DNA from 3 places in the Streptomyces sp. V3I7 genome. Region 3 is predicted to be linked to each of the others. Evidence: riboswitches for the same ligand, from Rfam matches in the RefSeq annotation. Region 3 holds a riboswitch; each other region holds the start of a gene.

Region 1 (9,359 bases), 1.6 Mb from region 3:
GTCGAGTCCGTGCTCATGCGCTACCCGGACCGGGTGACCATGTGCATCAGCTCCCAGGCCGGCTGCGGCATGAACTGCCCGTTCTGCGCGACCGGACAGGCCGGGCTGGACCGGAATCTGTCCACCGCCGAGATCGTTCACCAGATCGTGGACGGCATGCGCGCCCTCAGGGACGGCGACGTTCCCGGCGGGCCCGCGCGGCTGTCCAACATCGTCTTCATGGGCATGGGCGAGCCGCTCGCCAACTACAAGCGCGTCGTGGGTGCCATCCGCGCACTCACCGACCCGGCGCCGGACGGCCTCGGTCTGTCGCAGCGCGGCATCACCGTGTCGACCGTCGGCCTCGTCCCGGCGATCCACCGCTTCGCCGACGAGGACTTCAAGTGCCGCCTCGCCATCTCGCTGCACGCCCCCGACGACGAGCTGCGCGACACTCTCGTCCCCGTGAACACACGGTGGAAGGTGCGCGAGGTGCTCGACGCCGGGTTCGAGTACGCCGAGAAGTCCGGGCGCCGGCTGTCCATCGAGTACGCGCTCATCCGGGACATCAACGACCAGGCGTGGCGCGGCGACCGGCTCGGCCGGCTGCTCAAGGGCAGGCCCGTGCACGTCAACCTCATCCCGCTCAACCCGACGCCCGGCTCCAAGTGGACCGCCTCGCGGCCCGAAGACGAGAAGGCGTTCGTCGAGGCCATCGCGGCCCACGGCGTGCCCGTCACCGTCCGCGACACCCGCGGTCAGGAGATCGACGGGGCCTGCGGACAGCTCGCGGCGACCGAGCGGTAGTTCCGGGGGCGCCCGCGGTGGTGGCCCCGCGAGCGGCTGGCGGTAGGCTGAGGGCGGCGCAATGCCGTACAACTTCATACATCGTCATATTCCGACAGGGGAGCGCCACAGCGCTGAGAGTGCGGCACACAGGCCGCAGACCCTCTGAACCTCGCCCAGGTCATTCTGGGTAGGAAGTTCGGTCATCACTCAAGCTGTCGCGCCCTGTCCCGGCCCCCACGCGGGGCCGGGACAGGGCGCCGCGTCTCTTCCTGGCCAACCCCAGGAGGACAACCAGTGCACACCAAAACCCTCGTGGCCGCCGCGGTCGGCCTCGGCCTCGTCACGCTGTCCGCGTGCGGACCGACGGCGGGCAAGGACGACAAGACCGACCAGGGCGCCGCGGGCTCCAAGACGGTCACCCTCGTCAGCCACGACTCGTGGGCCGTCTCCAAGGACGTCCTCAAGGACTTCGAGAAGCAGTCCGGCTACAAGGTCACCGTCCTCAAGGACGGCGACGCCGGGCAGGCCGTCAACAAGGCGATCCTGACCAAGGACCACCCGCAGGGCGACGTCCTCTTCGGCGTCGACAACACCCTGCTGTCCCGCGCCCTCGACAACGGGCTGTTCCAGCCGTACCAGGCCAAGGGCTCCCAGCTGATCCAGCCTCAGTACCGGGCCGACGAGGACAAGCACCGGGTCACGCCCATCGACACCGGCGACATCTGCGTCAACTACGACAAGGCGTACTTCAGCAAGCACAAGCTGACCCCGCCGAAGTCCTTCGCCGACCTGGCCAAGCCCGCGTACAAGAACCTCCTCGTCACCGAGAACGCCGCCACCTCCTCGCCGGGCCTCGGCTTCCTGCTCGGCAGCGCCGCGAGCTACGGCGACCAGGGCTGGGAGGGCTACTGGAAGAAGCTCAAGGCCAACGGCGTCAAGGTCGTCGACAGCTGGGAGCAGGCCTACGACCAGGAGTTCTCCGGCTCCGCCGGCGGCAGGAAGGCGCACGGCGACCGGCCGCTCGTCGTCTCCTACGCCTCCTCCCCGCCCGCCGAGGTCATCTACGCCGACCCCAAGCCCAAGACCGCCCCCACCGGCGTGGCGAGCGGCACCTGCTTCCGGCAGACCGAGTACGCCGGACTGCTGAGCAACGCCCGCAACACCAAGGGCGGCAAGGCGCTGCTGGACTTCCTGCTGAGCCGCGAGTTCCAGAACGACATGCCGCTCAACATGTTCGTCTACCCCGTGGTCAAGGGGGCCCAGGTCCCCGCGGAGTTCCAGAAGTACGGCCCGCAGGCCAAGACTCCGCAGACCATGGCGCCCGACCGGATCGCCGCCAACCGCGACCAGTGGGTCAAGTCGTGGACGTCGCTCGTACTCAAGTAGCGGCCACGAGGCGGGGGAACGCGGCACGGCTCGGACTCATGGCCGGGCCGGTCGCGTTCTTCGCCGTCTTCTTCGCCTGGCCCGTCACCGCGATCGTCGCGCGCGGGCTCAAGGCCGACGGTGTCTGGCAGTTCGGGCGGATCGCGGACGTCGTGGCGCAGCCCGGCATCCGGCACGTGCTGTGGTTCACCACCTGGCAGGCGCTGGCCTCCACCGCGCTCACCCTGCTTCTCGCGCTGCCCGGCGCGTACGTGTTCGCGCGGCTCGGCTTCCCGGGCAAACAGCTCCTGCGCGCGGTGGTCACGGTGCCGTTCGTGCTGCCGACGGTCGTCGTGGGCACGGCGTTCCTGGCGCTCGTCGGCCGCGGCGGACTGCTCGACGCGCTGTGGGGCGTACGGCTGGACACGACGGTGTGGGCGATCCTGCTCGCGCACGTCTTCTTCAACTACGCCGTCGTCGTACGGACGGTGGGCGGCCTGTGGTCCCAGCTCGACCCGCGGCAGGAGGAGGCCGCGCGGATGCTGGGCGCCTCCCCGTTGCGGGCCTGGCGCACGGTGACCCTTCCAGCACTCGCCCCGGCCGTGGCCGCCGCCGCGCTGATGGTCTTCCTGTTCACCTTCACCTCCTTCGGCGTGGTCCAGATCCTCGGCGGCCCCGGGTTCTCGACCCTCGAAGTGGAGATCTACCGGCAGACGTCCGAGCTCTTCGACCTCTCCACGGCCGCCGTCCTCACGATCGTCCAGTTCGCGGCGGTCGGCGCCATCCTCGCCGTGCACGCCTGGACGGTGCGCCGCCGGGAGACCGCGCTGCGGCTGGTCGACGCCGCGGTCACGGCGCGCCGGCCGCGCGGAGCCGGGCAGTGGACGCTGCTGGCCGGCGTCCTCGCCACCGTCGCCCTCCTCCTGGTGCTGCCGCTCACCGTGCTGGTGGCGCGCTCCCTCGACGCCCCGGACGTGGGCTACTACCGGGCGCTGACCCGCACGGACGGCGGCACGTTCCTGGTGGCGCCGATCTGGGCGATCGGGAACTCCCTCGAGTACGCCGCCGCCGCGACCGCCATCGCCGTCGTGATCGGCGCCCTCGCCGCGGCCGCGCTGGCCCGGCGGGACGCCGGCCGGATCGTACGGGGCTTCGACGCGCTGCTGATGCTGCCGCTCGGCGTCTCCGCCGTGACCGTCGGCTTCGGCTTCCTCATCGCGCTCGACCGGCCGCCGCTGGACCTGCGCCAGTCCTGGATCCTCGTCCCGCTCGCCCAGGCGCTGGTCGGCGTGCCCTTCGTCGTACGGTCCATGCTGCCCGTGCTGCGGGCGGTCGACGGACGACTGCGCGAGGCGGCGGCCGTGCTCGGGGCCTCGCCCTGGCGAGTGTGGCGCGAGGTGGATCTGCCGCTGGTGCGGCGGGCGCTGCTGATCGCCGCCGGGTTCGCGTTCGCCGTCTCGCTGGGGGAGTTCGGGGCGACCGTGTTCATCGCCCGGCCCGACCAGCCGACGCTGCCGGTCGCCGTGGCGCGGCTGCTGGGGCGGCCCGGTGACCTCAACTACGGCCAGGCGATGGCCCTTTCGACGGTGCTGATGGTGGTGTGCGCGGTGGCGCTGCTGGTGCTGGAGCGGCTGCGCACCGACCGGACCGGGGAGTTCTGATGCTCTGGACAGGAGAGTTCCGATGCTGCTGAGCCTTCAGAGCGCGACGGTCCGCCTCGGCGGCCGGGCCGTGCTCGACGCCGTCGGCCTCGACGTCGCCGAGCACGAGATCGTGTGCGTGCTCGGCCCCAGCGGCAGCGGCAAGTCCACGCTGCTGCGGGCCGTGGCCGGGCTCCAGCCGCTGGACTCCGGTCGGGTGACGCTCGACGGACGCGACCAGGCCGGGGTGCCTGCGCACCGGCGCGAGGTCGGGCTGATGTTCCAGGACAACCAGCTGTTCCCGCAGCGGGACGTGGCCGCCAACGTGGCCTTCGGCCTGCGGATGCAGGGCATGCCCAAGGCCCGACGGCGGGCCGAGGCGCAGGAGTTGCTGGAACTGGTGGGCCTGCCGGGAGCCGGAAGCCGTGCCGTCGCCGGGCTCTCCGGAGGCGAGCAGCAGCGCGTGGCGCTCGCCCGCGCCCTGGCCCCCCGGCCCCGGCTGCTGATGCTGGACGAGCCGCTCGGCCAGCTCGACCGCTCGCTGCGGGAACGGCTCGTCGTCGAACTCCGCGAGCTGTTCGGCCGGTTGGGTACCACCGTGCTGGCCGTGACGCACGACCAGGGCGAGGCCTTCGCGCTCGCCGACCGGGTCGTGGTGATGCGGGACGGCCGAATCGCCCAGTCCGGTACACCACTTGAGGTGTGGCAGCGCCCCGCCGACGCATTCGTCGCCCGCTTCCTCGGCTTCGAGAACGTCGTCGAGGCGACCGTCGAGGCGGACGTCGCCCTCACCCCCTGGGGCAAGCTCCCGGTGCCCGCCGACGCCCCGCAGGGCCCGCGCACGCTGCTCGTCCGGCCCGCCGGCGTCCGGCTGCTGCCGCCCGGCGAGGGCCTGCGCTGCACCGTCACCGCCCGCACCTTCAAGGGCACCCACGTCGCCCTCCACCTCCAACCGCAGGACGCCCCCCGCCTGGAAGCGGCCTGCGCCCTGCGCGAGGCCCCGGAGGCGGGGGAGACGGTCGGCGTGGAGTTCGACGCCGCCGACGTCGTCGTCCTGGGCTGAGCAGTGCTGTGGCCGTGACCGGGGGGTTTTGCCGGAGCTGGTGCCTCCGCGGTGATCGCCTGGCGCGGCTGGCGCCGGACAGTGTGCCCCAGGGGCCGCGCACCGGGCCGTGGCGTGTGTCCGTGTTCCGGTTGGCGCCGCCCGGCGGAGGGCTCCCCAGCACGGGCACCGGAAAGGGCGGGGGTGCGCTCGGCGTCGAGTTCGGCGCCGGCGGCGCCGGCGGCGCCGACGTCCCGGGCTGAGCGGCGTCGGGCTCGTGACCGGCGCTTTGCCCGAGGTCTGTGTGGGTGATTGATCATCCGGCCTAGGGTGACGGCATGACGTTGTTGACGCATGACCGTTACTGTGACGAGATCGCCCACCAGGTGGCCGGGTTGAGGGCCGTGGTGACCTCCGGGGCGGACCTCGGGGCCACCGTGCCGACCTGCCCCGACTGGACGCTGGAGCAGCTCGTGCGACACGCGGGCGGGGCCCTGCGCTGGTCGCAGGCCCTCGTCGCCTCGCGCGCCGAGAAGAACATTCCTCCCGAGGAGATCCCGTTCGCCCGCGGCCCCGAGGAGCAGGGCGACGCCGCGGCCCTGGACGCCTGGCTCGCCGAGACGGGTGAGCTGGTCGTCCGTACGCTGCGCGAGGCCGGTCCGGGCGCCGAGGTGTGGAGCTGGTTCGAGGACCACAGCTCCGGCTTCTGGGCCCGCCGGATGACCCACGAGATCGCCGTGCACCGCGCCGACGCCGCCCTCGCCGCCGGGCTGCCCTACGAGGTGACGCCCGAGGTGGCCGCCGACGCGATCGACGAGTGGCTGGTGATCGGCCCCTGGATCCAGCGGCGCCGGGCGGCCCGCGAGGGCAAGCCGCTGCCGCAGGGCCCGGGCGGCAGCCTGCACCTGCACGCCACCGACACCACCCCCGAGCTGAACGCCGAGTGGATCGTCGAGTGGGGCGAGCAGGGCGTTCAGTGGCGGCGCGGCCACGAGAAGGCGACCGTCGCCCTGCGCGGCCCGCTCACCGCCGTGATGCTCGGCTTCTACCGCCGGATCCCGCTGGACAACGAGGAGTTGGAGGTCCTCGGCGACCGCGCGGTGCTGGAGGGCTGGCTGGAGCGCATGGCGTTCTGACGCCGTGAACGACCGTGGCCCGCCCCCACGACACGGGGACGGGCCACGACGGTGTGCGAGAGGTGAGGCGTCAGCTGTCGTTCTTCGCCCCACGGCGGCGCATGCCGAAGAACACGGCACCGCCACCGACGACGACCAGGGCGGCCGCGATGCCGGCTATCAGACCGGTGTTGGAGTTCGCGCCGGTCTCGGCGAGGTTGGAGCCACCGGCCGCCGGGGACGGGGCGTTGCCCGCCTCAGCCGGAGCCGGGGCGCTGCTGCTCTCCGACGCAGAGGGGGCCGGGCTCGCGGACTCGGCCGGAGCCGGCTCCGAGGGCTTCTCAGAGGGGGCCGGGGACTCCTCGGTCGTGCAGGCCGTCGCCGGGGTGGTCAGGACCGGCGAGATGTCGTCGTCGACGTTGAACCGGTCCGTCTTGACGTGGATGCGGTAGGCCGTGCCGGCCTTCCAGTCCACGTCGAAGGTCACGGGGGTGCCTTCCTCGGACCCCTTGACCTCCTGCTGACCGGCCTGCTTCTCGCCGGAGTCGGTCTTCTCGAACACGGTGACCGTGGCAGGCGTCCCGGAGCCGTCCTTGTCCGTGACGACGATGGAGCTCTTGCCGCCTTCGCACGTGGCCTCGGCGGAGAACTCGGTGATTCTGCACGCGAGAGCCGAACCGGCGACACCTATGACGAGCGCGGCGGAAGCAGCGGAAACACCCAGAATGCGCACCGAACGTGCGCTGCGAGTCATGGACACGTTTGTCCTTTACAGATACAGAACTGCGGGGGGTTGTAGGGGACTTGGGGCGGCCGCATGGTGCCGCCTCAGTGTCCCCGCGAGACCCACAGGTCTATAAGTGCCCCGTAAGAGGTGTCAACGCGCAAGCGGACAAGGTCCGTTGGCTTTGCCTGCTTATTAACCGCCGAGACGTTTCAGCGCCTCCGGAGCCTCATCGATCCGGTCAACGAGACTGATTCTGGCCTCCATTGAGCGTTCCTGGGCCAGCGACCGCAGCAGCGGCCAAGCGGGCAACCGCTCCGTCCAGTGCACCCGGTCCACCAGCACCATCGGCGTCGGCTCGCCCCGCGACTCGTAGTAGTTCGGCGTCGCGTTGTCGAAGATCTCCTGTACGGTGCCGGCGGCGCCCGGCAGGAACACCACGCCCGCGTTGGAGCGGGCCAGCAGGCCGTCCTCGCGCGTGGCGTTGGCGAAGTACTTGGCGATGTGTGTGGCGAAGGCGTTGGGCGGCTCGTGGCCGTAGAACCAGGTGGGGATGCCGACCGACGTCCCACCGCCGGGCCAGCGCTCGCGCACCTCGAAGGCGGCGCGCGCCCAGTCGCTGACGGAGGGCCGGAACGACGGTGCCTCGGCGAGGAGGCGCAGGGCGTCGTCCAGCATCCCGTCCCCGAACGGCGCGGCGTAGGCGCCGAGGTTCGCCGCCTCCATGGCGCCGGGTCCGCCGCCCGTGGCCACGGTGAACCCGGCGCGGGCCAGCTCACGGCCCAGCCGGGCGGCACCGGCGTACTCCTCGGTCCCACGGGCCATGGCGTGGCCGCCCATGACGCCCACCACCCGTGCTCCGTCCAGGAGTTCGTCCAGCGCGTCGCAGACGGAGTCGTCGTGGATCGCCCGGAGCATCGAGGAGTAGACGTCGCCATCGGCCTTCGTCCGCTGGAACCAGGCGTACGCCTGAGCGTCAGGCGTCGCCTCGTACCCCTTCTCCAGCGAGGCGAACAGCTCGTCGGGGGAGTAGACGAAGCCCCGGTAGGGGTCGAAGGGCAGCCCCGGCAGCGGTGGGAAGACCAGGGCTCCGGCGGCGCGTACGTGGGCGGCCGCCTCCGGGGCCATCGGACAGCCGAGGAAGACGGCCTCCCAGGCGTCGATGGAGAGCAACGCACTTGTACGGCCGGTCAGATCGACGGCCTGGACGCGGAATCCGGCGAGGGAGCCGTGTTCGGTGACGACCGCGTCGAACTCGGCGAGCGTTTCGATCTCACGGTCACGGACGGCCTGTTCGGGCTGGGCGGGTATCGGATGCACCCGCCCATGCTGGCACAGCCGTTGGGCGCGAGGACCGTGCTCGGTGCTCGGTGCCCAGCGCCGGTTCAGCCTTTCACCGCCGCCGGGTCCATCCACATGACCTCCCAGGTGTGGCCGTCGAGGTCGTCGAAGGCGCGGCCGTACATGAAGCCGTGGTCCTGGGGCTCGCCACTCGCGGTGCCGCCGGCGGCGATCGCGCTGTCGACCAGCTCGTCGACCTTCTCGCGGCTCTCGGCGCTCAGACACAGCAGGACCTCGCTGGTCCGGGTGGCGTCCGCGATCTCCTTCTTCGTGAAGTCGGCGTACCGCTTCCTGCCGAGCAGCATCGCGACGATCGTGTCGCTGATGACGACGCAGGCGCAGTCGTCGGTCGTGAACTGCGGGTTGATCGTGTAGCCGAGCCGCGTGAAGAACTTCTTCGAGGCCTCGACGTCCTCGACGGGCAGGTTCACGAAGATCATCTGCTGGTACATGCGGTCTCTCCCTGGGGTTCCGTGCTGTTCGCGGGGATAGACCGGCGGCCGCCGGGAAACTCATCGGCGGCCGCGGATCTTCTTCGTACGTTCGTGCGGGTCGAGTCGGGTCGGGTTGAGCAGGGGCAGTCGGGACGGCTCGGGTCAGCGGGCCAGCGGGAGCGCCGCCAGGGCGGCGATCACCAGGGTGAGCGGGGCGAACATCGCGAACAGGGCGCCCCCGCGCAGGGCGGCGGCGCTGCGCAGCGTCCTGGCCGGGGCGCCCAGGCGGAGCAGCGCGGCGACGGTGTCGGCACGGGACTGCCGGGTCTCCACGGCCGCCATGAGCAGCGTCGCCACCGCGCACCCGCTGACCAGGACGGCACCGAGGACGGTCAGCGGGCCGAAGGACGGCGCGGTGTCGTCGTACAGCGCGGTCATGGCGTACACCCCCGAGGCGACCGCGCAGACGACGCCGAGCGGCCGGCCGATGCGGTTGGCCTCGGCCATCAGACCGCGGCCCGCGAGGAGCCGCAGGGCGCCCGGGCGCACCGCCTGGAGCAGCCGGCCGCACAGGTAGGTGAGGCCCGGGGCGGCCAGGACGAGACCGACGGCGGTGACCGCCCAGCCGACGAGCACGCCGAGCGGGCCTGCCGCCAGGCCGCCGGGCAGCGTGGAGACGGGACCGCTGACGGACCGGCTCGCGTACGCCTCCACGGCCAGGCCCGCGGCCAGGACGGCGATGCCCCAGGGCAGCCCGGCCGGGGTCTCGCGCGCCGGGGCGGGCGGGTCCTCGCTCGGGCGGCGGAGCGCCTCGGCGAGCTCGGTGGCCTGGGCCGGGACGGCGGGGGCCTCGGTGCGCTCCGGAGCCGGCTCGGCGGAGGTGCCTTCCGCGCTCGCGGCGCCGTCCGCACCGTGACCGGCCGGGACGGG
Region 2 (9,359 bases), 1.6 Mb from region 3:
CCCTTCAGTTCGGCCCTGGCCTGTGCCTCCGTCTTCGCGAGCAGCGGCGGGACCTTGGTGAACTGCCCGGAGTTGATGTACCAGACGCCGGCCCCGACGCCGAAGACCACGAGCACGGCCGCCACGAGCGTGACGATGCCGCGCCGCGCGCGCGAGAGCCCGCGTCCGGCGCCACCGGACGGCGGGGCGGGCGGCACCTCGTACAGGCTGGTCCGTTCGACGGACGCGGTCCACTCCACGCGCGTGGTCGGGTCGTCCGCCTCGCCGACCGGCAGCAGCCGCGGCACGGTCAGCGAGCGCGGGATCACGCTCGTGCGGTCCCCGGCGTTGTCGTGCCCGGCCGAGAGCGCCTGCGGCGGTACGGCGTCCAGCTGCTCGGCGGTCAGGCCCGCGCGGGCCTCACGCACCTGGGCGAGCAGCGCCACGGCGTCGTGCGGCCGGACGTCCGGGGTGCGCGCGGTGGCCGCGGCGACCAGCTCGTCCAGCGCGTACGGCAGCCCGGGCACGGCGGCCGAGGGCGGCGGTACGTCGTCGTGGAGGTGCTGGTAGAGCACCGCGGCGGCGGAGTCGCCGGTGTGCGGCTTGTCGCCGGTCAGTATCTCGTACAGGACGACACCGCAGGCGTACACGTCGACGCGGGCGTCCGCGGCGCCGCCCCGCTCGATCTGCTCCGGCGCGAGGTAGGAGATGGTGCCGAGCACGGCACCGGTGGTGCTCGTCACCGTGTCCACGGACCGCACCAGCCCGAAGTCGGCGACCTTGACCCGGCCGTCGTCCCCTATGAGCACGTTCTCGGGCTTCATGTCCCGGTGCACGAACCCCGCCCGGTGCGCGGCGCCCAGCGCGGCCAGCACCGGCTCCAGGATGTCCAGGGCGGCGCGCGGCTGAAGCGCCCCGCGCTCGCGCAGCACGTCGCGCAGGGTGCACCCGGCGACGTACTCCATCGCGAGATAGACGTACGACCCGTCGGCCCCCTGGTCGAAGACCTGCACCACATTGGGGTGGGCGAGCCGGGCCACCGACTTCGCCTCGCGGATGAACCGCTCGACGAAGGAGCCGTCGGCCGCGAGCGAGGGGTGCATCACCTTGAGGGCGAGGACCCGGTCCAGACGGGTGTCCAGGGCCCGGTAGACCGTGGCCATGCCGCCGACGGCGATCCGCGCCTCGACGCGGTAACGGCCGTCGAGCACCTGCCCGACGAGGGGGTCCTGAAGCGTCGTATCCACGCAGGCGAGTCTACGAGGGGAGACTGACACGCCGCCCGGCCGGGACCGGGTTCAGGGCGTTACCGCAGCCCACTTGTGACGCGCCACGCAGAGACCGGACGGAAGACCGAACGGACTAGAACGCCGGGCGTTCCGGGTCCAGACGGGCGAGTCCCTCGGTGGGCGACGACGCCTCCGCGAAGTGCCTGCGGGGGATGCGCCCGGCCCGCAGGGCCAGCCGGCCCGCGCTGACCGCCTGCCGCATCGCCTCCGCCATCAGCACCGGCTCCTGCGCGCGCGTGACGGCCGAGGCGAGCATCACACCCGCGCACCCCAGCTCCATCGCCAGCGCCACGTCGGACGCCGTACCGGCCCCCGCGTCCAGGATCACCGGCACGCGCGCGTGCTCGACGATCAGCTGGAAGTTGTGCGGGTTGCGGATGCCGAGACCGGAGCCGATCGGCGAGCCGAGCGGCATGATCGCCGCGCAGCCCACGTCCTCCAGCTTGCGCGCGAGGACCGGGTCGTCGTTGGTGTACGGCAGCACCGTGAACCCGTCGTCGACCAGCGTCTCGGCGGCGTCCAGCAGCTCGATCGGGTCCGGCAGCAGGGTGCGCTCGTCGGCGATGACCTCCAGCTTGACCAGGTCGGTGCCCAGCGCCTCCCGCGCCAGCCGGGCCGTCAGCACGGCCTCGCCGGCGGTGAAGCAGCCGGCCGTGTTGGGCAGCACCCGGATGCCGAGCCGCTCCAGGACCGACAGCACGGAGCCGTGCACCCCCGGATCGACCCGGCGCATCGCCACGGTCGTCAGCTCGGTGCCGGAGGCGACCAGCGCCCGCTCCAGCACGTCGAGGCTCGGCGCACCGCCGGTGCCCATGATCAGGCGGGACGTGAAGGACGTACCGCCGAGGACGAAGGGATCGTCGGCCATGGGTCAGCCTCCTTGGACGGCGGTGAGGACTTCGACGCGGTCTCCCTCGGCGAGGGCCGTCGACGGCCACTCCGCGCGCGGGACCACCGTCTCGTTGAGAGCGGCGGCCACTCCGGCGGGCGCCGCGGTGAGGCTCCGCACCAGCGCGTCCAGCACGGTGCCGGGCGCGACCTCGCGGCGCTGCCCGTTGACGGAGATGGTGACGGGCGTGCTCATGCGGGCTGCTCCGAGACAGACGAGACAGGCGAGACAGGGGTGAGGGCGGCGTCGAAGCGCCGCGGCGTGAAGGGGCGCGCCTCCGGGGGGAGGTCGCCGGTGGCGAGGACGTGGGCCATGACGTCGCCGGTGACGGGCGTGAGCAGGACGCCGTTGCGGAAGTGGCCGGTGGCCAGCAGCAGTCCGTCGAGGGCGGTCGGGCCGAGCAGCGGCGCGTTGTCGGGGGAGCCGGGACGCAGCCCCGCGCGCGTCTCGGTCAGCGGCAGCTCGGTGATGCCGGGCACGAGCTCGTGGGCGTCGCGCAGCAGCTCGTACACGCCGCCCGCGGTCACCGTCGTGTCCCAGCCCAGCTCCTCGCTCGTCGCGCCGACGACCAGCTCGCCGTTCTCGCGCGGCACCAGATAGACCTGGCCGCCGCGGACCACGGCCCGCACGGTGCGGCTGAGGAACGGCGCGTACCGCTTCGGCACGGTCAGCCGCAGCACCTGCCCCTTCACGGGGCGCACCGGCGGCCTTACGTCGTCCGGTACGCCCGCCAGCTCGCCGCTCAGGCTGCCGGCCGCGAGCACGACCTGCCCGGCGGCCAGCGCGGTGCCGTCCGCCGTGGTGACGCCGGTGACCCGGTCCCCGATGACGTCGAGGCGCTCGGCGCGCGTGCGGTGGAAGACCACTCCGGTGCGCTCGCAGGCGGCGACCAGGGCCGCGGCCAGCCGGCGCGGGTCGATCTGGTGGTCGCCGTCGACGCGCAGCCCGCCGCGCACGCCCGGCGCGAGCATCGGCTCCAGGCGCCGGCACTCCCGGCCGGTCAGCCACACCGACTCCAGGCCCGAGCGCTGTTGCAGCGCGTGCAGTTCACGCAGGTGGGCCCGGTCGTCGGAGTCCAGCGCGACCGCGAGCGTGCCGCACCGGCGGTAGCCGAGGCCGAGGCCGGTCAGCTCGGTGAGCTCGGCGGCGAAGTCGGGGTAGCGGCGGGCCGATTCCAGGTTCAGGGCCAGCAGGGTCTGCTCGCCGTAGTGCAGTTCCGTGACCGCGGCCAGCATCCCGGCGGCGACCTGGGCGGCCCCTCCGCCGGGGCCGGGGTCCACCACGGCCGTGGCCACGCCGCGCTGCGCGGCACGCCAGGCCGTGACCAGACCGATGATCCCGCCTCCGACGACGAGCACGTCGGACGTACGTGACGACATGGGCGTCCAGCCCCTCCCTTCGCCGGCATGACCCGGATCAGGTTCGTACGGTCGGAGGCCGCGTCAGCCTCCCTCTCAGCCCGGTGCGTCCGGGCTCCCGCGAGTGCGTTGTCCCCGCCACCCTAGCCCGCGGCCGCGCAGGCCTGCCAGCACGTCCCCCGGCCCTCGCTCGCCCCCTGACCGAGGGAATCCGGATTGTCTATGGTGATCGAGTGAGCGACGAGACGCGGGACGCGGACACGGCACAGGGACGGCGCGTGGTCGTCGTCGGGGCGGGGATGGCGGGGGTGCAGACCGCGGTCGCCCTGCGCGAACGGGGCTTCACCGGCATCGTGACGCTCATCGGGGCGGAGCCGCACCAGCCGTACGACCGGCCGCCGCTGTCCAAGGCCGTCCTGCTCGGCAAGGCGGAGGGCTCGGCCCTCGACGTGGACTTCGAGGGACTCGGCATCGAACTCCTGCTGGGCCGCGAGGCGTTGGGCGTGCGCCCAGCCGACCACGAACTGGACACCGAGGCGGGACCCGTCCCGTACGACGTCCTCGTCCTCGCGACCGGCGCCGCACCCATCAGCCTGCCCGGCTCGGAGGGCGTCCCCGGTGTCCATCTGCTGCGCACCCTCGACGACGCCGAGCGGCTGCGGCCCGTGCTCGCCCGGCAGCACGACATCGTGGTCGTCGGCGCCGGCTGGATCGGCGCCGAGTTCGCGACGGCGGCCCGCGAGGCGGGCTGCGCGGTCACCGTCGTCGAGGCCGCCGACCGCCCGCTCGCCGAGGCGCTGCCCGCCGAGGTGACCGCGCCGATGACCGCCTGGTACGCCGACAGTGGCGCCACCCTGCGCACCCACGCGCGCGTGGAGCGCGTCGAGGAGGGCGCGGTCGTCCTCGACGACGGCGCGCGGCTGCCCGCGGGCGCCGTCGTCGTCGGCATCGGCGCGCGCCCCGCCACGGCCTGGCTGGCCGGCTCCGGCATCGAACTCGGCGCGCACGGCGAGGTCGTCGCCGACGACCGGCTGCGCACCTCCGCCCCGGACGTGTACGCCGTCGGCGACTGCGCCTCCTTCCCCTCGCACCGGTACGGCGAGCGGCTCCTGGTGCACCACTGGGACAACGCCCTGCAGGGGCCACGCACGGTCGCGGCGACCGTCATGGGCGAGACCGACGCCGTCTACGACCCGGTGCCGTACTTCTGGTCCGAGCAGTTCGGCCGCTTCGTCCAGTACGCCGGCCACCACGCGTCGGCCGACACGCTGGTCTGGCGCGGCGACCCCGTCGGCCCGGCCTGGTCCGTCTGCTGGCTGTGCGAGGGCCGGCTGGTCGCCCTGCTGGCGGTGGGCCGGCCGCGTGACCTGGCCCAGGGGCGGCGGCTCATCGAGAGCGGCGCGCCGATGGATCCGGAGCTGCTGGCGGACCACGCCCGGCCCCTGAAGGCGGCCACGCTCTGAGCGGTCGCTTCGGGGAGCCCGTGGCCTGGTCGGCCGAAGGAAGCCATGAGATGACCAGAAATGTCCCGAGTTGGACCGGCCCGACTTCCGACTGTCAGTCCGGGATGGCACGCTGTTTCCGTGACCGAGATTGACGCAAAGATCGATGCTCTCGTCCCTGCCTGGCTCAACCTCCCCGAGATCGCCGAGATGCTCGGTGTCGAGGTGACGCGCGTGCGGCAGCTGGTCAAGGAGGGCCAGCTCATCGCCGTACGCCGTGGTGAGAACCGGGCACTGCACGTCCCCGCCGCCTTCATCGACGGGGACAAGGTCGTCAAGGGCCTGACCGGCACCCTGACGCTCCTGCGGGACGACGGCTTCACCGACGAAGAGATGCTGGAGTGGCTCTTCACCCCCGACCCGTCCCTGCCCGGAACCCCCGCCCAGGCCCTGAGCGAGAACCGCGGCACCGAGGTGAAGCGCCGCGCCCAGGCGCTCGCCGTCTGACCCGTACACCGACACCACGCACAGGTGCGGCGGCCGGGGGCGGGCACGCTCCGTCCCCGGCCGGGCGGTGACCTAGGGTCTTTCCTCATGGCCACGGGTCACCGCTCGGCCACCCACCACGCACCGACCCCGGGGGGACGTTCCGCCATGCCCGACACCACGACCACCGCCCGTGCCCAGCTCGCCGACGCCCGTCTCTACCTGTGCACGGACGCCCGCAGGCGCCAGGGCGACCTGGCCGAGTTCCTGGACGCCGTCCTGGCCGGCGGTGTCGACATCGTGCAGCTGCGCGACAAGGGCATGGAGGCCGCCGAGGAGCTGGAGTACCTGGAGGTCCTCGCCGACGCCTGCGCCCGGCACGGCAAGCTGCTCGCGGTCAACGACCGCGCGGACGTCGCCCACGCCGCCTCCGCCGACGTCCTCCACCTCGGCCAGGGCGACCTGCCGGTCCCCGCGGCCCGCGCGATCCTCGGCGACGACGTCCTCATCGGCCGCTCCACGCACACCGAGGCCGAGGCCTCCGCGGCCGCCGTCCAGGAGGGCGTGGACTACTTCTGCACCGGCCCCTGCTGGCCGACCCCCACCAAGCCCGGCCGCCCGGCCCCCGGCCTCGACCTGGTCCGGCACACGGCCGCGCTGGGCACGGACCGCCCCTGGTTCGCGATCGGCGGCATCGACCTCGGCAACCTCGACGAGGTACTCGACGCGGGCGCCCGCCGCGTCGTCGTCGTCCGCGCGCTCACCGAGGCGGACGACCCGGGCGCCGCCGCGGCCGACTTCGCGAAGCGACTGCGGCAGCGGTAGCGGTAGCGGTAGCGCGGAGCTGTCCAAGGGGTGGACAAGAAGTCGGCAATTCGTGCCATTTTCCCGTGCCCGGTTGGGACACCGCCCACCCCTGACTAACCTGCGGGTATGGCCCTCGGAACCGCATCCACCAGGACCGACCGCGCACGCACCGTGCGCGACATCCTGGGGACCGGCAAGACGACGTATTCGTTCGAGTTCTACGCGCCGAAGACCCCCAAAGGTGAGAAGAACCTGTGGGCGGCGCTTCGCAGGGTCGAGGCGGTGGCCCCCGACTTCGTCTCCGTGACGTACGGCGCAGGCGGCACCACGCGCGCGACCACGGTCAAGGAGACCCAGCAGATCGTCGTCGACACGACGCTCACCCCGGTCGCCCACCTCACCGCGGTCAACCACTCCGTGGCCGAACTCCGCAACATCATCGGCCAGTACGCGGACGCGGGCATCCGCAACATGCTCGCCGTGCGCGGCGACCCGCCCGGCGACCCGATGGGCGACTGGCTGGCACACCCCCAGGGCCTGACCTACGCCGTCGAGCTCGTCCAACTCATCAAGGAGGCGGGCGACTTCTGCGTGGGCGTCGCCGCCTTCCCGGAGATGCACCCGCGCTCGCGCGACTGGGATACGGACGTCGCGCACTTCGTCGACAAGTGCCGGGCCGGCGCCGACTACGCCATCACGCAGATGTTCTTCCAGCCGGAGTCCTATCTGCGCCTGCGCGACCGGGTCGCCGCCGCGGGGTGCGAGACACCCGTCATCCCCGAGATCCTGCCGGTGACCAGCGTGAAGATGCTGGAGCGGCTGCCCCAGCTCAGCAACGCGACGTTCCCGTCCGCGTTGCGGGAGCGCATCCTCGCGGCGAAGGACGATCCGGCTTCGGTACGCTCCATTGGCATCGAGTTCGCCACGGAGTTCTGCGCGCGGCTGCTGGCCGAAGGTGTGCCCGGGCTGCACTTCATCACGCTCAACAACTCCACGGCACCACTGGAAATCTACGAAAACCTGGGCCTGCACGACCCGCCGCAGGCCTAGACCGGCCACACCCGGATACGACACACTGCGTAACGGTCACTGGGAGAGGGGCGTACATGGGCTGGACGGTCCTCTATATCGCGTTCGGCATCGTCGCACTGTGGTTGCTCGGCGAGGTGCTGCTGCAGTACAAGGCGCGGCTGCGCTGGCGACTCCTCGCCTTCGGCGGTTTCCTCTGTGTCGTGATCGGTGTGCTCATCCCCTCCGTGGTGGTCATCGGGCTGGGCGCGGCAGCGTTCGCGGTCGGCCAGACCTACGTCACGCTGTCGTTCCGCCGCGGCTTCGCCGAGGGCTGGGCGGTCAAGCGCCCCGGCGCCGACGACGGCCGGGACGAGGCGGACCACGAGGGCGGCGCCTACGACGACGCGCGCGACGAGGGTCCCGCCTACGAGGCGGCGACGCCCGCGCCGGGCTACGCCGGCCAGGACGGCGCGCCGTACGACCAGGTCAACTCCCCTGCGGCCGCCGCCGACTACGACCGGGACGACGTCTTCACGCCGGCCCGCGCGGCAGCCGAGGCGACCGCCGTCTACGAGCCCCAGCCCCTGCCCGACGACACCGGCTCGTACGGCATCTACGACACCGGCTCGTACGCGACCGCCTCCGCCGACCCCGCCTACGCGGCCGCCGGACAGCACCACGACCAGAGCTACGCCACCGCGGGCCAGGGCGCCGACCAGGCCTACGCCTACGACTACTCGGGATACGGACAGCAGCAGTACGGCTACGACGCCACCGGCCAGCAGCAGTACGTGCAGTACGACCCGTACACCGGCGCCCAGACCTATGGCGAGGGCTCGTACGACTCCACGTACGGCGGCCAGCAGCAGTACGGGCAGCAGGGCTACGGCCAGGATCAGTACGCGTCCGGCGGCTACGGCGAGACCCAGGGCGGCGGGACGTGGGTACCGCAGCAGCGCACCGACGAGGCCTACGGCGGCGAACTCCCGCCCGAGCAGCAGCAGTACGGGCAGCAGGGCCACGGACAGCAGCAGCAGGGGCACGGCTACGACGAGCAGTACCGCTTCTGAGTCGCCGGCCTAGCCGCGCTGCCGGGGCGTCATTGGGAGCCCTTGAACTCCGGCCCCTCCACGATCAGTCCGGCGACCAGCGCACCCGACATGCCCGCGTGCGGGAGGCCGCCGCCGGGGTGTGACCAGCCTCCGGCGGTGAACAGCCCTGGCAGAGCGGTGGAGTTGGCCGGATGCAGCAGGCGTCCGCCGCCGGCCGCGAGCGCTGGGGCCGGGACTGCGCCGCCCACCGCGCCCGTCGCCTCCGCGATGTCGGCGGGTGTGCACGTGTGCTGCCACAGGATGCGGTCCCGCAGGCCGGGCACGGCCTGCTCGGCGGCGCCGATCATGGCCTCCACGTGGGCGTCGAGGGCCCGCCGCGCTGACTGACCGCCCTCGCCGAACCCGGCGGGGACCGGCGCGACGAGGGTGACCGCCTCGTGCGCGGAGTCGGGGACCAGCGAGGGGTCGTCCGGGCGCAGCACGGTGACGGTCGGGCGCGGCACGGTGACGGTCGGGTGCGCGGTGGCGGCCGCCGGGGCGCCGAACAGAGCGTCCAGCTCGGCGTCGCGGTCCTGGGCGTGCACCACGGTCCGGTGCGGCGTCCCGTCCGGCCGTGCGCCGCGCAGCGCCAGCAGCACGGTCAGCCGACTCGCCCGTCCCTGCTGGGGCGCCACCTCGCCGTCGCCGCGCACGGGCGCGTCCGCGACGACGCCGTCGAGGGCTTCGGGAGCGACACCGGCGACCACGAAGTCGGCCTCGGCCACCGTGCCCCCGGCCAGCTCCACTCCCGCCGCCCGGCCGTCCTCCCGGACGATCCCGGTGACCTCGGCGCCGAAGACGAACTCGACCTTGCGCCGCAGACAGCGCTCGTACACCGCGCGCGCCAACTCCCGTATGCCGCCGCGGACGTACCAGGTGCCGAAGGCGTGCTCCATGTACGGCAGCACGGCCGCGCTCGCCGGGGTGGTCCGGGGGTCGAGGCCGTACGCGAGCGCGTGACCCTCCAGGAGCGCGGTGAGGCGCTCGTCGCGCAGCTCCCAGGCGCC
Region 3 (9,359 bases):
GATGAATCCCGAGCCGAGGACGCCGATCAGCGACAGCGAGACGAGCGTGCCCAGGACCGCCACCGACGTGCGTGCCGACAGGCCGTGGCACATGTAGAGGGCGATCAGCATGATGGCGCTCGACCCGACCACCGCCACGAGCAGGGGGTTCGAGCCCTGCAGGATCGCGGGCAGGATGAAGAGGGTCAGCAGCAGGAAGCTGACGGCGAGTGCGACCAGCGCCATGACGCCGCGCATCCGGCCCACCACCACGACGGCGAGCGCGAAGATGCCGGCGAGCAGAGCCATCGGGAACTGCCGGTTCACATCGGTGACCGCGTACTGGAGTTCCTTGGGCGCCGCGGGCTCGTACGCGACCACGACCTTCTGGCCCTCGTGCAGCTGGCGCGTCTGGTCCGGGCGCACGATCTCCGTGAACGTACGGCCCGTGTCCTTGCCGGTATCGACGCGGACGGTGGCCTTCTTGCAGATGCCGTCCGCCTGCTGCTGGGGTGAGTTGCCGTCGGGAGCGGAGACATCGCCCGACGGGGCGGCCGACCCCGAGGCGTTCACCGACTTGCAGCTCACCTCGACGACCTTGGTGACCGAGGCCTGCTGCGTCTGCCGGTCGAAGCCGACGCCGGTGCGCTCGTGCGGTGGGGCACCGCCTGGCCAGAGCACCACGAGCCCCACGACGACGGCTGCGGTGAACGGGATCAGGATGGCCGCGATGACCTTGCGCAGATGCTTGGACACGGGCGCGGCGGGGCCGTGACTGTGACTGTGTGAGTGGCCGTGACCGCGGCCCGGCGCAGGGCCGTGTCCGTGCCCGTGGCCACCGGCAGGACCGTGGTCGTGCCCATGGCCGCTTGAGGGCCCGTGCCTCTGCCCGTGCCCCTGGGCGCCCCCTGGTCCCGCGCCCGCGTGCTGGTGTCCGTCGCCCGGTCCGGGACCGTGTCGGCGCGGTGGCTCAGGCGGCGGGTACGGAGGCTGCTGCGTCGTGGTCACCGACCGATCATCGCAAGAACGGTAGGGGCCCACTGTTCACCGCGCCCGAATTGACGCTAGCGTGGAGGCACCTTTGCACACGCGGGAGCTCGGAGCACCGGGCTGAGAGGGCGCTGACCTCCGTATTCGCGATGTTTCACGTGGAACGAGTGATGTTTCACAGGGAACACCGGCTGACGGAATCCGCTGCGTCGACCGCCGAACCTGTTACCGGGTAATGCCGGCGTAGGGAGTAGGTCTCATGACCATCAAGGACGCACGCACGCCTGCCTCCGTCCAGGACGAACAGTCCCCGGAGGCCGGGAAGTCCATCGGCTGGCACAAGGGGTATGTCGCGGGCTCCCGCCCCGACCTGCGCGTGCCGGTCCGTCAGGTGCATCTCACCAACGGGCAGTCGGTCACGCTGTACGACACCTCCGGCCCGTACACCGATCCGCACGTCGAGACCGATGTCCGGCGCGGCCTGGCGCCGCTGCGGGAGAACTGGATCACAGCCCGAGGCGACACCGAGGAGTACGCGGGACGCCCCGTCCGGCCCGAGGACGACGGCATCAAGCACACCTCGCCACGCGGCGGACTGCGCAACCTGGACGCGGTTTTCCCCGGGCGGCCACGGCAGCCACGCCGCGGTCGTGACGGGGCCGCGGTCACCCAGCTCGCGTACGCGAAGCGCGGCGAGATCACGCCCGAGATGGAGTTCGTGGCGCTTCGCGAGAACGTCTCTCCGGAGGTCGTCCGCGAGGAGATCGCGGCGGGACGGGCGGTGCTGCCCGCCAACGTCAACCACCCGGAGATCGAGCCGATGATCATCGGTAAGCGATTCCTGGTGAAGGTCAACGCCAACATCGGCAACTCGGCGGTGACGTCCTCCATCGAGGAGGAGGTCGAGAAGATGACCTGGGCGACCCGCTGGGGCGCCGACACGGTCATGGACTTGTCCACCGGCCGCAACATCCACACCACCCGCGAGTGGGTGCTGCGCAACTCCCCCGTTCCCATCGGTACGGTGCCGCTCTATCAGGCCCTGGAGAAGGTCGACGGCAAGGCCGAGGAACTGACCTGGGAGATCTACAAGGACACGGTCATCGAGCAGGCCGAGCAGGGCGTGGACTACATGACGGTCCACGCGGGCGTGCGCCTGCCGTACGTGCCGCTCACCGCGAACCGCAAGACGGGCATCGTCTCGCGGGGCGGCTCGATCATGGCCGCGTGGTGCCTGGCGCACCACAAGGAATCATTCCTCTACGAGAACTTCGAGGAACTCTGCGAGATCCTCGCCGCCTACGACGTCACCTACTCGCTGGGCGACGGTCTGCGGCCCGGCTCGATCGCGGACGCCAACGACGAGGCGCAGTTCGCGGAATTGCGGACGCTCGGGGAACTCAACCGGATCGCCAGGCGTTTCGATGTACAGACGATGATCGAGGGCCCGGGACATGTCCCGATGCACAAGATCAAGGAGAACATCGACCTTCAGCAGGAGATCTGTGATGAAGCTCCGTTCTATACCCTTGGCCCGCTGACGACGGACGTCGCGCCGGCGTACGACCACATCACCTCCGGCATCGGTGCCGCGATGATCGCCTGGTGGGGCACGGCCATGCTCTGCTATGTCACGCCCAAGGAGCACTTGGGCCTGCCCAACCGTGACGACGTCAAGACCGGCGTCATCACCTACAAGATCGCCGCCCACGCAGCCGACCTCGCCAAGGGGCACCCAGGTGCGCAGGAGTGGGACGACGCTTTGTCCGACGCCCGGTTCGAGTTCCGGTGGGAGGACCAGTTCAACCTCGCCCTGGACCCGGACACGGCACGGGAGTTCCACGACGAGACCCTGCCGGCCGAGCCTGCCAAGACGGCTCACTTCTGCTCGATGTGCGGGCCGAAGTTCTGCAGCATGAAGATCTCGCAGGACATCCGCCGCGAACACGGCGGCGCTCGGGCCGAGATCGAGGAGGGCATGGCCCGGAAGTCGGAGGAGTTCGCGGCGGCCGGAAACCGCGTGTACCTGCCGATCGCCGACTGACCGGCCCGGAGGGTGGGTCCGGATCGCTGCCCGGCACATGTCCGGAAAGCGATGCCGGTCCGTGCCGTCCCGGCCGTGGGAGGCCGGGTGCTCGGTTCCGCCGTCGGGCGGGACCGGGTGCCCGGGCCCGCTTCTCTCGGCGGACGCCGGCCGGAGTCATTCCGGCTGGTTGTCCGGGCCTCCGAAGTCCGGGCCTCCGAAGTCCGGGCCTCCGAAGTCCGGGCTCGAGTAGTCAGGGCTGCTGAACCTCGGGTGCGGGCGGGACGCGGAGCCGTCGTCGGGGCTGCTGAAGCCGGGGCGGTCGTAGCCCAGGCGTGGCATGCGTCCGGCCGGTGCCAGTGGATGGGTGCGCGGGACCGTGGCCGCTCCGGGTTCGGCGAGTGCCTCGCGGAGGAAGGGCAGTATGCCGCGCTCCAGCAGGGCGTCGCCCCAGGCCTCCCTGGCGCGGGTGAGATCCGTGTTCGCCGCTCCGTACGGTCCCGCCTCCAGCGAGGGGCTGTTGCGCAGGGCGGTGAGCAGCAGCCCGGCGGCGGCGACGAGGATCCCGGCCGCGGTCAGCGCGCCGAACGCCCAGCCCGCGGTCAGCATGGTCCGGGCGAACGCCGGCTCGGGGTCGAGCATCTTCAGGATGTAGCCGACGAGCAGGAATATCGCCGCGGCCGTCCCGGCGAGAACGGGCGCGAGCACGGCGACGACGGCGATGGCACCCGCGCCGGTGCTCTCGGCGGCCTCGCCGAGGGAGGTGGCGAGTCCCATCGCGCCGCCGACCGGCTCTCCGGAGCCGGACGCATGTCCGGACGGCGCGGTGGCCGGCGTCGGGCGGCGCAGGTCCTCGCGGACCTTCACGTAGTGCTGGTACTCGGTCGCCGCGGCCGCGGTGATGAGCGCGGTGGCGTTGAGGGCCATCGTGCGCAGTTGTTCGGAGTTGAGCCGCTGTCCGACAGCGGCGAGTTCCGGACGGTGCGGGGCGGAGCGCAGCGCCTCATCGAGGAGCCGCTCGTACTCCTGGCGGTCCTCGCTCAGCAGGTGCTGCGGAACGCTGTTCATGTGCATCCCCCGATGCTCCGTAAGGCTTGGGGCTCGCACGCCGACGAGCCCGTCGGGCAGAAACGGAGGGGAGCCTGCTACGGATAAGCCGATGGTAGAGCGGTGACGGCTCGGGGCGACAGGGGGTGCCGGAAATTGGGTCAGGACCCGCACACGCGCCGTCGGGGGACGCCTGCCCGGCGAACGCTCAGATATCCAGGGGAAGTTGCTGAACCAGCAGCTTTCCGGCCATGGTCACTCCGCCGTCCATCGCGATGGCGAGCCCCTCGGCGTAGACGTGCGGCCGTTCGACGACCGGGCCCGCGTCCGCCTCGCCGTCCTCGGCGCCGGCCTCGCCCGTCAGATAGGGAATCGGGCTGTGGCCGTGAACGATCCGGGTGCCGCCGTACGTATCGAGCAGGGAACGGACGGCGTCCGCGCCTCCCTCGTCCCGGAAGGAGAAACGCTTGGTGAACTTGCGGAACAGGTCCCAGCACTCGATCACGTCGTTGCGCGTGAGCGTCTCGCGGACGGTGTCGTTGACCGCCTCGATGGAGTCGCCGTAGTCGAGGTAGGCGGTGGTGTCGGAGTGGACGAGCAGGTGGCCGTCCACCTCCTCGATGGCGTCCAGCCGCGCCATCCACTGGAGGTGGTGGTCCTGAAGGCGGTCCATATCGGTCTTCTGGCCGCCGTTGAGCAGCCAGGCGGCCTGGAAGGTGGCGGTGCCCGCGGCGGAGTTGACGGGGGCGTCGCTGAACCGCTTGGCGCCGAGCAGCAGCAGCTCGTGGTTTCCCATGAGCGCCTTGCAGTAACCGCCGGCCGCCGCGGCCTCGGCGGACAGCCGCATGACGAGGTCGATGACGCCGATGCCGTCCGGGCCCCGATCGGTGAAGTCGCCGAGGAACCACAGCCGGGCGTCGCCCGCGCACCACTGGGCGTCGGAGTCGATCAGGCCCTTCTCCCGGAGCGCGGCGAGCAGCTCGTCGAGATAGCCGTGCACGTCGCCGACCACGTACAGCGGGCCGGTGCCCTCCGAGGGCTGCGCGGCGGGATCCGCGGCCGTCTCGACGGGCATCTCGAGCGTGTCTCCCAGGTCGACCGGCAGGTCGCGCTGCGGGGGTGGGTAGCCCTCCGGCTGGTCCTCGTCGACGCGCGTCACATCGACACCGAGGATGGCACCGTGGGCGTACGGACCGGTCTCGTGGACGTACGCGGGTACCCGGAAGTCGCGCAACGTCGTCGCCGTCCGCTCCGCTACGGGTCCCTGACCGGCCCCCTGAGTCATCAGACCCCTCCACCATCGCGCCGCATCTGCACCGCATCGGACTGCCTGGTCGCAGCGGCCCGCGGTGTCGTGGGCCCATCATAGGAATGCGGATCGCGCCATGTGATGACCCAGGGGTGGTGAATCCGGGTAGGACTCCGGTCCGGCGCAGCGTTCGCCCTGTTTACGCGGATATGTCGGTGGCTGGTCACCGACATACGGCCCGTCTCATGACCAGCGGGTGACCGAATCGATGACCGGAGGATGACCGGCCGGCGATCTCCCGGCTCGCCCGGCCCGTCTCCCGGAACCGCCGCGTCCCCCCTAACGGTGATCACGACACGTCCGCGGGGCCGGGGCCGGTGCGCAGCCCCGTGCCCGGCCCCGGTGCGCTACGTGTCGTCCGATGTCCGCGGCGGGCTCACCGTCGTACGGGGCGAGCGGCGCTGGGACGAGGTGCGGACGATCAGCTCGGTCGGTATCACCTGCTCGACCGGCTGGTCCGAGTCGACCCCCTCGATGGCGTCGATGAGGAGCTGGACCACCGCCGTGCCGATCCGGCGCGGCTTGAGCGAGAGCGTGGTGATGGGCGGCTCGGTGTTGGCGTACACGGTGGACTCGCTGCAGCACACCAGCAGCAGGTCGTCCGGTACGCGCAGCCCGTAGCGGCGGGCGGCGGCGAGGAGGTCGGTGCCGTTGGGGTCGAACAGGCCGTAGACGGCGTCAGGGCGGTCCGGGCGGGCCAGCAGCCGGTCGGCGGCGACAGCGCCCGCGCACGGGTCGTGCGCGGGGTAGGCCTCGTACACCGGGTCCTGCCCGACCCGCTCGCACCAGTGCAGGTAGGCGGTGGTGGACAGGTGGGTGTAGGTGTCCGTCGTGGTCCCGGTGAGCAGTCCGATCCGGCGGGCGCCCGCGTCGGCGAGATGGTCGAGGATGCCGAGTACGGCGGCCTCGTGGTCGTTGTCGACCCAGGCGGTGACCGGCAGCGAGCCGGCCGGGCGGCCGTCGGAGACGACCGGTAAGCCCTGGCGGACCAGTTCGCTGACGACCGGGTCATGGTCGGAGGGATCGATGACGACCGTGCCGTCCAGGGCGACGTTGGACCACACGTCGTGGCGTGAGGTGGCGGGCAGGATGACGAGGGCGTAGCCGCGGGCGAGCGCGGCCGAGGTGGCGGCCCGGGCCATCTCCGCGAAGTACGCGAACTCCGTGAAGGTGAAAGGTTCATCCCCGTACGTCGTCACGGTCAGGCCGATCAGGCCCGACTTGCCGGTACGGAGGGTGCGGGCGGCGGCCGAGGGTCTGTACCCCAGCCGGTCGGCGACCTCGCGGACGTGGCGCCGGGTGGCGTCCGGGAGCCGGCCCTTGCCGTTGAGGGCATCGGAGACGGTCGTGATGGAGACCCCGGCGGCGGCGGCCACGTCTCTGATGCCCGCCCGGCCCGGCCGGCTGCCTCGACGTGAGGTTTCCGCTCGGCTCACCTGGTGCTTCCCTGCTGCTGTCATGGCGAGCCGATAGTAGGGCTCATACGGTGGGGTAGTGCGGACGCATATGCACGCGTTGACAGGCACGTTTCTGCAAGGCCGCACCCGGTCAATAGCCTGGGAAAGCAAGCCAGTTGAACGATCTAATGGCAAGACGTAACTTGTCGACGCGGATGGACCTGCCAAGTGCCTGATGTTTCGAAGAGGTCTCAACTCACCTGCACGAGGGACGCGCGCCACGGCGCAAGCCACCGGCGCGTAGATATATGTGCGGCGCGCCCCCCCCGTTTCGTACGCCTTGGTGCGGCGGTGCCCTCGATGCCCGCGGGGCTCATGGGCTTCTGCTCCGGACCGTCCCCGTCCTTGTTCAGCTGTACGCAGGCGGGCGGAATCCTCATAAGGTGAGGAGCATTGGAAGCCGGCGGCGCTGACGGTCCGCCGGTGGTCGCGAGGAGGATGCGGTGAGCGAGACGAGCCCGAAGCTGCGCGCCGAGCTGGAGGGTATCCCCACGTACAAGCCGGGCAGGCCCGCCGCGGCCGGCGGCCCGGTCGCCTACAAGCTGTCCTCCAACGAGAACCCGTATCCGCCGCTGCCGGGGGTCATGGAGTCCGTGACCGCGGCCGCCTCCGCCTTCAACCGCTACCCGGACATGGGGTGCAGCGCTCTGATGGAGGAGCTGGCGGAGCGTTTCGGCGTCCCGATCACGCACCTGGCCACCGGCACCGGTTCGGTCGGCGTCGCCCAGCAGCTGGTCCAGGCCACCAGCGGCCCCGGTGACGAGGTCATCTACGCCTGGCGGTCCTTCGAGGCCTACCCGATCATCACCCAGATCAGCGGCGCCCGGCCGGTCCAGGTGCCGCTGACGCCGGGCGATGTGCACGACCTGGACGCGATGGCGGACGCCATCACCGACCGGACGCGCCTGATCTTCGTCTGCAACCCCAACAACCCGACGGGCACGGTGGTCCGGCGGGCGGAGCTGGAGCGCTTCCTCGACCGGGTCCCCCGGGACGTTCTGGTGGTGCTGGACGAGGCCTACCGGGAGTTCATCCGCGATCCCGAGGTGCCGGACGGCGTGGAGATCTACCGGGAGCGGCCCAACGTCTGTGTGCTGCGGACCTTTTCGAAGGCGTACGGCCTCGCCGGGCTGCGCGTCGGTTTCGCCATCGCGCACGAGCCGGTGGCGGCGGCGCTGCGCAAGACGGCCGTGCCGTTCGGTGTGAGCCAGCTCGCGCAGGACGCGGCGGTCGCCTCGCTGCGCTGTGAGGACGAACTGCTCGGCCGCGTCGGCTCGTTGGTGTGCGAGCGCACGCGCGTGGTCGACGCGCTGCGCGCCCAGGGCTGGACCGTGCCCGAGACTCACGCCAACTTCGTCTGGCTGCGGCTGGGGGAGAGCACGGCGCCCTTCGCGGCGGCGTGCGAGGAGCATGGCGTCGTGGTCCGGCCGTTCCCGGGCGAGGGCGTGCGGGTGACGATCGGCGAGAGCGAGGCGAACGACATCTTCCTGAAGGTGACGGAAGCTTTCCGCAAGGACCTCTGAGGCTGCCCCGTCCGTCTGTGACCTCCCCGCCGCCGGCCCCGTCCGCGGCGGGGAGCGTCGTTTGGGGCCGTGCGGTCTAGCGCCGTGAAGTCCCTGGTGAGAACGTTGAGCTGACGCCCAGTCGGACAGCGGGGACCCCCCTTCGAACATCGAAAAGCAGTGCGCCATAATGTCTTGTGAATGTGAACGCATTCACAAGCTGCGCAAGGAGGGCCCTCGACGTGGAGTTGGCGTTGGCGCCGGAGACACTGGCGCGCTGGCAGTTCGGTATCACGACCGTCTATCACTTCTTCTTCGTCCCCCTGACCATCTCCCTGGCCGCTCTCACCGCCGGTCTGCAGACCGCATGGGTGCGCACGGAGAACGAGAAGTACCTCAGGGCGACCAAGTTCTGGGGCAAGCTCTTCCTGATCAACATCGCGATGGGTGTCGTCACCGGCATCGTGCAGGAGTTCCAGTTCGGCATGAACTGGTCGGCCTACTCGCGCTTCGTGGGTGACGTCTTCGGTGCTCCGCTCGCCCTGGAGGCGCTGATCGCGTTCTTCTTCGAGTCCACCTTCATCGGCCTGTGGATCTTCGGCTGGGACAAGCTGCCCAAGCGGATCCACCTGGGCTGCATATGGATGGTCTCGCTCGGCACGCTGCTGTCCGCGTACTTCATCCTCGCGGCGAACTCGTGGATGCAGCACCCGGTCGGCTACCGGCTCGACAAGGCGAAGGGGCGCGCCGAACTCATCGACTTCTGGCAGGTCCTGACCCAGAACACGGCGCTGACGCAGGCGTTCCACACGCTCACCGCGTCCTTCCTGACCGGTGGCGCGTTCATGGTCGGCATCGCCTGCTTCCACCTGCTGCGCAAGAAGCACGTCCGCGTGATGAAGACGTCGCTGCGGCTCGGTCTGGTGACCGTGGTCGTCGCCGGCCTGCTCACCTCGGTCAGCGGCGACCTGCTGGGCAAGGTCATGTTCAAGCAGCAGCCGATGAAGATGGCCGCCGCCGAGGCCCTGTGGGACGGCCAGGACTCCGCGCCG

Evidence for each region. Region 3 has a riboswitch for thiamine pyrophosphate ahead of thiC (phosphomethylpyrimidine synthase ThiC). Riboswitches for the same ligand answer to the same signal wherever they lie in the genome.
Region 1: it holds a riboswitch for thiamine pyrophosphate, as region 3 does, so the genes downstream of both, QFZ74_RS22920 (thiamine ABC transporter substrate binding subunit) here and thiC (phosphomethylpyrimidine synthase ThiC) in region 3, are expected to answer to the same signal.
Region 2: it holds a riboswitch for thiamine pyrophosphate, as region 3 does, so the genes downstream of both, thiO (glycine oxidase ThiO) here and thiC (phosphomethylpyrimidine synthase ThiC) in region 3, are expected to answer to the same signal.

What each region holds. Positions count from the first base shown of each region.
Region 1 is NZ_JAUSZK010000001.1:4,875,396-4,884,754, forward strand. It holds gene rlmN (23S rRNA (adenine(2503)-C(2))-methyltransferase RlmN) at 1-786, shown strand, start outside; TPP riboswitch at 873-980, shown strand; gene QFZ74_RS22920 (thiamine ABC transporter substrate binding subunit) at 1,063-2,154, shown strand; gene QFZ74_RS22925 (iron ABC transporter permease) at 2,193-3,794, shown strand; gene QFZ74_RS22930 (ABC transporter ATP-binding protein) at 3,817-4,836, shown strand; gene QFZ74_RS22935 (maleylpyruvate isomerase N-terminal domain-containing protein) at 5,154-5,951, shown strand; gene QFZ74_RS22940 (LAETG motif-containing sortase-dependent surface protein) at 6,022-6,684, opposite strand; gene QFZ74_RS22945 (LOG family protein) at 6,850-7,974, opposite strand; gene QFZ74_RS22950 (VOC family protein) at 8,040-8,447, opposite strand; gene QFZ74_RS22955 (hypothetical protein) at 8,592-9,359, opposite strand, start outside.
Region 2 is NZ_JAUSZK010000001.1:1,723,017-1,732,375, reverse strand. It holds gene pknB (Stk1 family PASTA domain-containing Ser/Thr kinase) at 1-1,226, opposite strand, end outside; gene QFZ74_RS08180 (thiazole synthase) at 1,342-2,136, opposite strand; gene thiS (sulfur carrier protein ThiS) at 2,140-2,352, opposite strand; gene thiO (glycine oxidase ThiO) at 2,349-3,536, opposite strand; TPP riboswitch at 3,534-3,647, opposite strand; gene QFZ74_RS08165 (NAD(P)/FAD-dependent oxidoreductase) at 3,815-4,978, shown strand; gene QFZ74_RS08160 (Rv2175c family DNA-binding protein) at 5,099-5,464, shown strand; gene thiE (thiamine phosphate synthase) at 5,612-6,268, shown strand; gene metF (methylenetetrahydrofolate reductase [NAD(P)H]) at 6,377-7,300, shown strand; gene QFZ74_RS08145 (hypothetical protein) at 7,357-8,331, shown strand; gene QFZ74_RS08140 (NAD(P)/FAD-dependent oxidoreductase) at 8,361-9,359, opposite strand, start outside.
Region 3 is NZ_JAUSZK010000001.1:3,320,452-3,329,810, reverse strand. It holds gene QFZ74_RS15460 (YibE/F family protein) at 1-987, opposite strand, end outside; TPP riboswitch at 1,059-1,236, shown strand; gene thiC (phosphomethylpyrimidine synthase ThiC) at 1,229-3,013, shown strand; gene QFZ74_RS15450 (hypothetical protein) at 3,170-4,066, opposite strand; gene QFZ74_RS15445 (metallophosphoesterase family protein) at 4,248-5,324, opposite strand; gene QFZ74_RS15440 (LacI family DNA-binding transcriptional regulator) at 5,696-6,808, opposite strand; gene hisC (histidinol-phosphate transaminase) at 7,249-8,328, shown strand; gene QFZ74_RS15430 (cytochrome ubiquinol oxidase subunit I) at 8,550-9,359, shown strand, end outside.